2 regions of the Roseibium sp. Sym1 genome follow, and region 2 is predicted to be linked to the other one. Evidence: riboswitches for the same ligand, from Rfam matches in the RefSeq annotation. Region 2 holds a riboswitch; the other holds the start of a gene.
The links. A riboswitch is a leader RNA that binds a small molecule or an ion and turns the genes downstream of it on or off. The one in region 2 is predicted to bind S-adenosylmethionine.
Positions count from the first base shown of each region.

Region 1: linked by a shared signal. The riboswitch ahead of O6760_RS30250 (O-succinylhomoserine sulfhydrylase) and the one ahead of O6760_RS01080 (hypothetical protein) in region 2 are both predicted to bind S-adenosylmethionine.

Region 1 is NZ_CP114786.1:6,596,558-6,600,950, forward strand. Features, by position in the region: gene O6760_RS30235 (hypothetical protein) at 141-545, shown strand; gene apaG (Co2+/Mg2+ efflux protein ApaG) at 564-965, opposite strand; gene O6760_RS30245 (CDP-alcohol phosphatidyltransferase family protein) at 1,126-1,743, shown strand; gene O6760_RS30250 (O-succinylhomoserine sulfhydrylase) at 1,740-2,939, opposite strand; SAM riboswitch at 2,984-3,063, opposite strand; gene O6760_RS30255 (2'-deoxycytidine 5'-triphosphate deaminase) at 3,192-4,328, shown strand; gene O6760_RS30260 (IMPACT family protein) at 4,336-4,393, shown strand, end outside.
Region 2 is NZ_CP114786.1:232,311-236,703, reverse strand. Features, by position in the region: gene O6760_RS01095 (group III truncated hemoglobin) at 1-231, shown strand, start outside; gene O6760_RS01090 (hypothetical protein) at 222-443, shown strand; gene O6760_RS01085 (acyl-CoA thioesterase) at 688-1,032, shown strand; gene O6760_RS01080 (hypothetical protein) at 1,242-1,544, opposite strand; SAM-I-IV-variant riboswitch at 1,586-1,707, opposite strand; gene O6760_RS01075 (YoaK family protein) at 1,790-2,521, shown strand; gene O6760_RS01070 (ABC transporter ATP-binding protein) at 2,503-3,216, opposite strand; gene O6760_RS01065 (ABC transporter permease) at 3,213-4,393, opposite strand, start outside.

The DNA of each region.
Region 1 (4,393 bases), 330 kb from region 2:
TGAACGTTCAAATTGAAACGGTTTTGTTTGCCCTTCCCTAAAACACGGCCCCTTATGACCGTTTCAGGGGACGGGGAGCGGTGCCGGGCCAAGCCGGCCGCCTGCCTCCACCTTTGTGTCACCAGCAACGGGAACGGTGCATGAACAGTCAGGCTTTCGGGGATCAGGTCGGCGTGCGCTATCCCTTGCGGCGCAAACGGCAGCGTGTGTCTGTGCGGAGGCGGCGACCGATCGAAATGCGCACGATCCGCGTGCGCACCGGGCCCAAGCCGGTCAACTGGGGTCAAAGGCTGCTGATCGCCGTTGCTGGGTTCGTCTGCGGCCTGGCGGCAGACTCCCTGGTGATGTTCGCCGAACACCACTTTCACCTTGCCAAGGACCGGGATCCCGACCTTTTTGCCATCGTGCTCGGAACCGGCCTTGCCGGGCACACCCTCTACCTGGTCTTCGGAGCGCTCGCCGTTACGCTGCTGACGGCCTTCAAGCGCCGGAAATGGATCGTCTGGGTCCTGATCGGCTTTGTCGGCGGTTTGCTCAGCGTCTGAGCCCGACCGCTCGAGGGATCAGTTCAGGCTGTAGATCGCGTCCGGCAGGTCAAGGGAAAAGGCCGGTATGACGACGTCGAACGAGGACCCGTCCGGACGTTCCATGGAATAGAATCCGGCCATGATGCCGCTGTCGGTCGACAGGGGGCAGCGTGAGGAATACTCGTAGGTTTCGCCGGGCTCGATCACCGGCTGCTCGCCGACAACGCCTTCGCCGCTGACTTCTTCCTGGCGGCCGATCCCGTCCGTGATCTGCCAGTAGCGCGTCTTCAGCTGCACGGGTTCGCTGCCACCGTTGTGGATCTCGACCATGTAGGCCCAGACGAACTCGCGCTCTTCCGGCAACGATTCATCGTCCAGGTAAAATGGCTCGACCGAGACTTCGATCCCTTCGGTGATGGCGCTGTAACTGCCCGACACGTTTGTTCCTTTTGCCTTCAGGCTTACGTTCCGGAGGCGCTTATAGGGCGAATGACACAAGCGTGAAAGAGGGTTGTTCATCCCTCACCCGGATTTGCTTGTGATTTGCGGAAGGATTTTGCATGTAGACGGCACAATCCAAACAAAGTTGATCCGCCCCATGTTCGATGCCCGCCTGCGCCCCCTGATCGACCCGCCGCTCAACCGCGCGGGCCTGATCCTTGCCCGCGCCGGCGTCGGAGCGAACACGGTGACGCTGGTCGGCTTTGTCCTGGGCCTGGGCGCTGCCCTGGCGATTGCACTCGGACATTCCTTGCCGGGGCTTGTGCTGATTGCGCTCAACCGCCTCGCGGACGGGCTCGACGGGGCCGTTGCCCGCGCCAGCCGCAAGACGGATCTCGGCGGCTATCTCGACATCACCCTCGACTTCTTCTTCTACAGCGCGATTCCGCTGGCCTTTGCGGTCCAGAACCCCGAGGCCAACGCCCTTGCCGCCGCCGCCCTGCTCGCCAGCTTCTACGCCAACGGATCGGCCTTCCTCGCCTTCGCCATCATGGCGGAAAAGAACAGGCTCACAACCGCCGCCCAGGGCTCGAAATCGCTCTATTACATCGGCGGGCTGGCCGAGGGCACGGAGACCATTGCCCTCTTCCTGCTGATGGCGCTGCTGCCCGGCTGGTTCCCGGTGCTCGCCTGGGGCTTTGCCGCCGTCTGTTTTGTCTCCGCCGGCGCAAGGGTGCTGATCGGCGTCCAGGCGCTGCTAATCCACGGCGACTAGATCGCGCCGAGTGCCTTTTCGACATCCTCCAGCAGATCCAGCGGATCTTCCAGGCCGATCGACAGGCGCAGCAGGCCGTCGGAAATGTCGAGTTCCGCGCGGGCTTCCTCGCCGATGGACTGGTGCGTGGTGGTCGCCGGATGGGTGATCAGGCTCTTGGCGTCACCCAGATTGTTGGAAATCTTGATGATTTCCAGCGCGTTGGTGAAGCGGAACGCCGCTTCCTTGCCGCCGTCGATCTCGAAGGCCAGCATGGTCGAGCCACCGCTCATCTGGCGCTTGGCGACGTCGGCCTGCGGGTGGTCGTCCCGGCCCGGATAGATCAGCCGGGAGACCTTCGACTGGCCTGCCAGGAAATCCGCAACCTGGCCGGCGGTCTCGGTCTGGCGCGCGACACGCAGCGGCAGGGTTTCCAGGCCTTTCAGCAGCACCCAGGCGCTGAACGGGCTCATGTGCGGGCCGGTATGCTTGATGAAGGGCATCACCTCGTCGGTGATCCATTCCTCGTCGGACAGGACAACACCGCCGAGGCACCTGCCCTGGCCGTCAATGTGCTTGGTGGCGGAATAGATGACGACGTCCGCGCCGAATTCCAGCGGCGACTGGTAGAGCGGCGTCGCGAAAACATTGTCGACGATCAGCCGGGCACCGGCTTCCTTGGCTATCGCCGAGACAGCGGCAAGGTCGATTACCTCAAGCGTCGGGTTGGTCGGGCTTTCCAGGAACAGCGCCTTGGTGTTCGGACGGACGGCGGCCTTCCACTGGTCGATGTCGGTGCCGTCGACCAGCGTGCTTTCCACGCCGAAGCGCGGCAGCAGGGTCTCGCAGATATAGCGGCAGGAGCCGAACAGGGCCTTGGCGGCGATGACGTGGTCGCCGGCCTTCACCGACGCCATCAGCGCCAGGTTGACCGCGGCCATGCCGCTGGCCGTGCCGCGCGCGGCCTCCGCGCCTTCCAGCGCCTTGATACGGTCCTCGAACATGGTGACCGTCGGGTTGGCATAGCGCGAATAGACGTAACCCGGATCGTCGCCGTTGAAGCGTGCCTCGGCGGCCTCGGCATCGCTGTAGGTGAAGCCCTGCGTCAGGTAGATGGTTTCCGACGTCTCACCGAAGGGCGAACGCATGGTGCCGCCATGGACCAGATTGGTTGCGGGACGCCAGTTCTTGTTTCCGGTCTTGGTGATCTCAGTCATCTTCTTCCATGCTCCAAACGCAAAAAACCCCAGCCTCAAGACCGGGGTTTGCACCTCCGGCCTTTTTAGCGACTTGTTTAACGTGGCTGCAAGCCGGCCGGCCCAAATCACCACGAAGTGCCCTTGTCCTACGGGATAAAGCCGCGGGGGTCAATCTTCTTTGGCGAAAACAGCTTCCCACGCGCAAAGCCGGTTGGCGCGGCGGGCCGCATCCGTTAAGGACGTTAGGAAGGATTATCGCGGGAATTCTCGATGAATATGACAGTGGGGCAGGTCTTGAACGGAAGCGCATCTCTTAAGACCGAGGGCATTCTGCCCGAGCGGATCATTCACGCCATGTTCGCCGCCGGCGAAATTGCCGCGGCCGCCCCGCCGGTCGACGGCCAGGTACAGCCCGCCAGCCTCGACCTGCGCCTCGGCCGGGTGGCCTACCGCGTCAGGGCGAGTTTCCTGCCCGGACCGGCGATCAAGGTGGCGGACCGGCTCGAACAGCTCAAGCTGCACACGGTCGACCTGTCCGAGGGCGCCGTTCTGGAAACCGGATGCGTCTATATCGTGCCGCTGCAGGAAAGTCTCGCGCTGGCCGCCGACATTTCCGCGACCGCCAACCCGAAGAGCTCCACCGGCCGGCTCGACGTCTTTACCCGTGTCATCACCGACAACGGCCTTGCCTTCGACACCATTCCCGCCGGCTACACCGGTCCGCTCTACGCGGAAATCTCGCCGCTGACCTTCCCGATCCTGGTGCGCAGCGGTTCGCGGCTCAGCCAGATCCGCTTCCGCCGCGGCCAGTCGCTCATTCCCGATGCCACGTTGGAAGAGGTGCACAGGGCGCACACGTTGATGAGCGGCGGCAACGAGCGCATCGGCAACGGCGTGCAGCTCTCCATCGACCTGGAAGGCACCGGCGAGGGCAGTCTGATCGGCTACCGCGCCAAGCAGCATTCCGGCCTGATCGATGTCGATGTCGTCGGCGCGCAGGACGTGCTCGATTTCTGGGAGCCGATCTACCGGCGCCAGCGCTCCGAACTGATCCTCGATCCGGATGCCTTCTACATCCTGGTCAGCCAGGAAGCGGTGCATGTGCCGCCGGACTATGCCGCCGAAATGGTGCCGTTCGACCCGCTGGTCGGCGAGTTCCGCGTCCACTATGCCGGCTTCTTCGATCCCGGCTTCGGCCATGCGGGTGCCGGTGGCGTCGGCTCGCGCGCGGTTCTTGAAGTGCGCTCTCACGACGTCCCGTTCATCGTCGAACACGGCCAGACCATTGGCCGGCTGGTCTACGAGCACATGGCCGAGCGTCCCGAGCGGCTCTATGGCGAGGGCATCGGCTCCAATTACCAGGGCCAGGCGCTGAAGCTGTCCAAGCATTTCCGGACGCCTGCCTGATCCGGACATGGCCCTGAAAACCGTCACCCGCGAATATGAAGGCTTCCTGGAAGACAGGAAGTCAC
Region 2 (4,393 bases):
CCGGCCCATCTGAAACAGAAGGAACTGGTCAGCGCCGACTATGCCGCCTGGCTGGGCGTGTTCCGCCCGGTCATTCGCGAATTGTTCGTGCCGGATCTTGCCGACGAGATCATCGCGGTCGCCGAGCGCATCGCGCAAAGCTTGTGGCTTGCCACTTTCGGCATGCCCGGAGCGACCCCGCCTGCCGAACTCGCCTCGAAGCCGTCTGACTGGAGCGGATCATGCTGGTAACGATTGTCCTCGTCGCGGAGGCCCTGGTGGCCGTCTGGTTCACCGTGTTCTCGCTCATGCTTCTGTCCATGTACCTGGACAGCCGGACCATGCCCCTGCCGAAGCTCGACCTCGCGGGCCGCACGCTGATCGGCAGCGCCAAGCTCGCCTTCGTCACCGGCATGGTGGCGCTCGCAGCGATGACCATTTTCGAAATCAATGCGATCAGCTGATCACGATACTCAAGGAACCCTGGACTATGTTCACACCCAACATGCTCAGCCGCGCATTGCCGATCCTGCTGATCTGGGTCGCCGCGCCCCTGCCGCTCTGGATCATGGTCGTGTTGATGATGCTTGTCTGATCAATGAAGGACTTGTGCTTGTCATGCTTGCGGGTAGTCTTTTCGTCTGAATCGGAAAGAGGGGATCAGGCGTGAACGAAGAAACACCGCAGGGCGAGCTGACATTGCGCACCATGGCCATGCCGGCCGACACCAACGCGTCCGGAGACATTTTCGGCGGCTGGGTGCTGTCGCAGATGGACCTTGCCGGGGGCATCGCCTCCGGCCAGCGCGCGGAAGGCCGTGTGGTGACCATCGCGGTCGACAAGATGAAGTTCATCCGCCCGGTCCATGTCGGCGACGTCCTGTGCGTCTATACCAGCGTCGGTCGCGTCGGCACGTCCTCGATGGAGATCAGGATCGAGGCCTGGGCGCTGCGCCACCGCTACGGCCACCGCGAAAAGGTCACCGAGGCGATCTTCACCATGGTCGCCGTCGACGACAGCGGCAAGCCGAGGCCCGTGCCCACGCAGCACTGAGGTGGCAACGCCAGGCCCCTGTCATCACAGCTTGGCCTCACCCAATGACGTCATCCTGAGGAGGACCGTCAGGTCCGTCTCGAAGGATCCGCCACTTGCTCCGGTATGTGCAGCCGCTCCTTCGAGACGCGCGCAAGCGCGCTCCTCAGGATGACGCCGAATGGTTGGTTGGTACCTGCAATTCGAGGGGCGAGCCTGCTTCGAAAACCCTATGAAAGCCGTCCCGTCCGTTGCCGGTTGAGGATGTCGGCGAACAGGTCCTCGTCGACGGCGCAGGTGCAGCCATTGGCCCACAGCTGCAACAGGCCCTTCAGCCGGTCGATCCTTGCCTGCGCGGACAAGGGGGCCTTGTGGCAGGGCAGGCCGCCCAGAATGCGCAGCGTGCGGATCCGGGACAGGACGCAGTCTTCCGCTGCTGCCCGCCAGACATCGTCATCTGCAATCTGCGACTGGACGGCCAGCCGGTTCTCGATCAGTTCTGCCGCGCGTCCGGCAAAAGGGTCCTGAGTCAATTAATCCTCCATCGGTTGCCCGAGGAGGACTGGCGCATTTGAGAAAACCGCTTGATTGCCGGAGTGCCCCAAAAGGATCGATCCGGCCGCATCCCTGTTGCGGAAACCACCTTGCCCGGTCGGCAGGTTGGCGAGGGCGCCAGCCCTTCTCTTGATGATGGCGCGCTTATGCCACGGCACATGGTGCTTGGCAAGTCCCCCGGCGCATGTCACATCTTCCCCAAACGCATGTTTGGAGACCTTCCTTGCTGGACAGATCCGCTCTGCATCACAGCCGTCCGCTTGTGCCGGTTCTGCTGGCCTTTTGCGCCTGTTTTGTCGATGTCGTCTGCATTCTAGGACTGTTCCATACCTTCACCGCCTTTATCACCGGCACCCTGGTCGTCCTGTGCACCGAAGTCTTCCACAAGGGGGACAATGCCGCGCTGAAGGTGTTCGTTCTGGCAATGTTCTTTGTCTCCACCCTGTTCTGGTTCACTGCCGTGACCCGGCTAATCCGGGCGGGAAGGGTCACCGTCGGCCAGCTGTTTGCGCTCGAGGCGGCGCTGGTCGCCGCATTCATGCTGGTGGCGGGGCTCGGGGATCCTTCGGTGTCGGGCCCGCTGGGCGCCGTCACGCTTGTCGCCGTCGGCCTGTCGACAGTCGCCATGGCACTGCAGAACGTGATCATGCTGACCCTGCTGCACCGTCACGTGCCGACCACCATGATGACAGGCAACTCCCTCAAGCTGGTGCTCGGGATCGCCGACTATTTCCAGCATCCTGAAAACCGGGAGGACAGCCGTTCCAGGATCGTTCACCAGGCTCTTGTGATTGCGGCATTCGCAGCCGGCGGCCTGCTGGCCAGTCTGCTGATGACGCTCTTCGGGTTCTGGGCGCTGGCGGTGCCGGTCGCAGTTCTCCTGCTTCTGGCCGCGGTACAGCCGTCATCGGAAGGGGAATTGGCGGAAACAGGAGCTCAGGCGCGCCGGTCGTAGTCCACGCGGCCATCGACCAGATGAATGCGCCGCTGCATCCTGGCCGCCAGGTCCAGGTCGTGGGTGACGGCAATAACCGTCGTCCGTTCCTTGTCGACGATCTTCTGAAGGCTCTCGAACACCTGTTCGGTGGCGGCGGAATCCAGGCTGCCGGTCGGTTCGTCCGCCAGGATCAGGTCGGGTGAATTCGCCAGGGCCCGGGCCACCGCGACGCGCTGGCGCTGGCCGCCCGACAGCTGTTCGGGTCGCCGGTGCAGGAACTCTTCCAGGCCGAGACCCGCCAGCAGTCCGGTGGCATGGTCCAGTTGCGCCTTGTGCGACAGCCTGCCAAGCCGCTGCATCGGGATCATGACATTGTCGAGGGCACTGAATTCCGGCAGCAGGAAGTGGAACTGGAAGACGAAGCCCAGTTTTTCGAGCCTGAGCTGGGCCATTTCGGCGGAGGTGAGATCATGGGTCGGCCGGCCGCCGATCCGCACTTCTCCGTCGGTCGGCCGGTCGAGCAGGCCGAGCAGGTAGAGCAGGGAAGACTTGCCGGATCCCGACGGGCCCGTAATCGCGACGAACTCGCTCTCGCCGACGCTGAACGTCACATCCTCGACCAGTGTCACCGGCACCACGGCGGGCAGGATGCGCGTAAGGCCGCTGACTTCCAGCAGCGGGGAGGACGGGGTCGCCTCCGGGGCCAGGCTCATGTCGCCCCCCGGATGATGTCGACCGGATTGAGCCGGGCGGCCTTGCGTGCCGGCAGCAATCCGGCAATGGCGGAGGAAAAAAGCGCCAGCAGGCAGGCTATGACATAGTGATAGAAGGCGAAATGGATCGGCAGGCGAGTCATCTCCACGTCGGTGGTCACCTCGAACTTGACCGTGGCGAGATAACTCGACAGGGCGAACCCGAGCGCGGACCCGGCGACGGCGCCGAGCACGCCGATCACGAGGCCTTCCAGCACGAAGATCCGCTGGATGTCGCCTTCCGGAAAGCCGAGCGATTTCAGGATGGCGATGTCCCTGGCCTTTTCGTGCACGATCGTGGAGACGATGTTGTAGATGCCGAAGCCCGCGACGACCAGAATGGCGCCGACCACGGTGTACATGATCACATTGCGCACGAAGAAGGCCTCCATCAGGCCCTCGTTGGCTTCTTCCCAAGACACCGCCTTGTAGCCGAGCTGCCGTTCCGCGCGGGCCGCGACCTCGTTGGCGTCCTTGATCCGGTTCAGGTGGATGGAGATGGAATTGATGATGTCCGGTTTTTCCAGAAGGATCTGGACCGCCTTGAGGGGCGCATAGGCGAGGCCCTCGTCGCTGGTGGTGATGCCGGTGTGAAACAGTCCGACAATCTTGAAGCGCTTGGCGACGCCGTTGGCCGAGGTCAGCGTGACCGTGTCTCCAAGCTCCGCGCCCAGCCGGTTGGCCGCCTTGTCGCCGATCACAAGGCCGTTCGCGGTGGTGTCCAGATCTTCGAAGGAGCCCTGACGCATGTCCTCGCTGATCTTGGAGACGGCCAGTTCCCGTCGAGGAACCACGCCGATCAGCGTCAGTCCGATGTCCTGCCCGCTGTAGCGCAACACGGCCTGTCCGCTCAGCCGCGGAGCCATCGTGCCGTTCACCCAGTCGCGCAGCGAGGCAAGGGCCTCGGTCGGGTTGCGGATGCCGCGCAGATCCTCCTTCGGCCGGAGTCCGTGAAAGGCCACGGCGTCATATTTGCGGCTGGCCGGCTGTTCCCGGGGCGCGCGCTGGTCGTCGAGGATCTCCACATGGGGAATGGCCTCGATCAGCGTTGCCATGAAATCGCGCTGCGAGCCTTCCATGAGGCTGGCCATGGCGACGGAAAAGCCGACGCCAAGCGCGACACCGAGCGTCGACACGA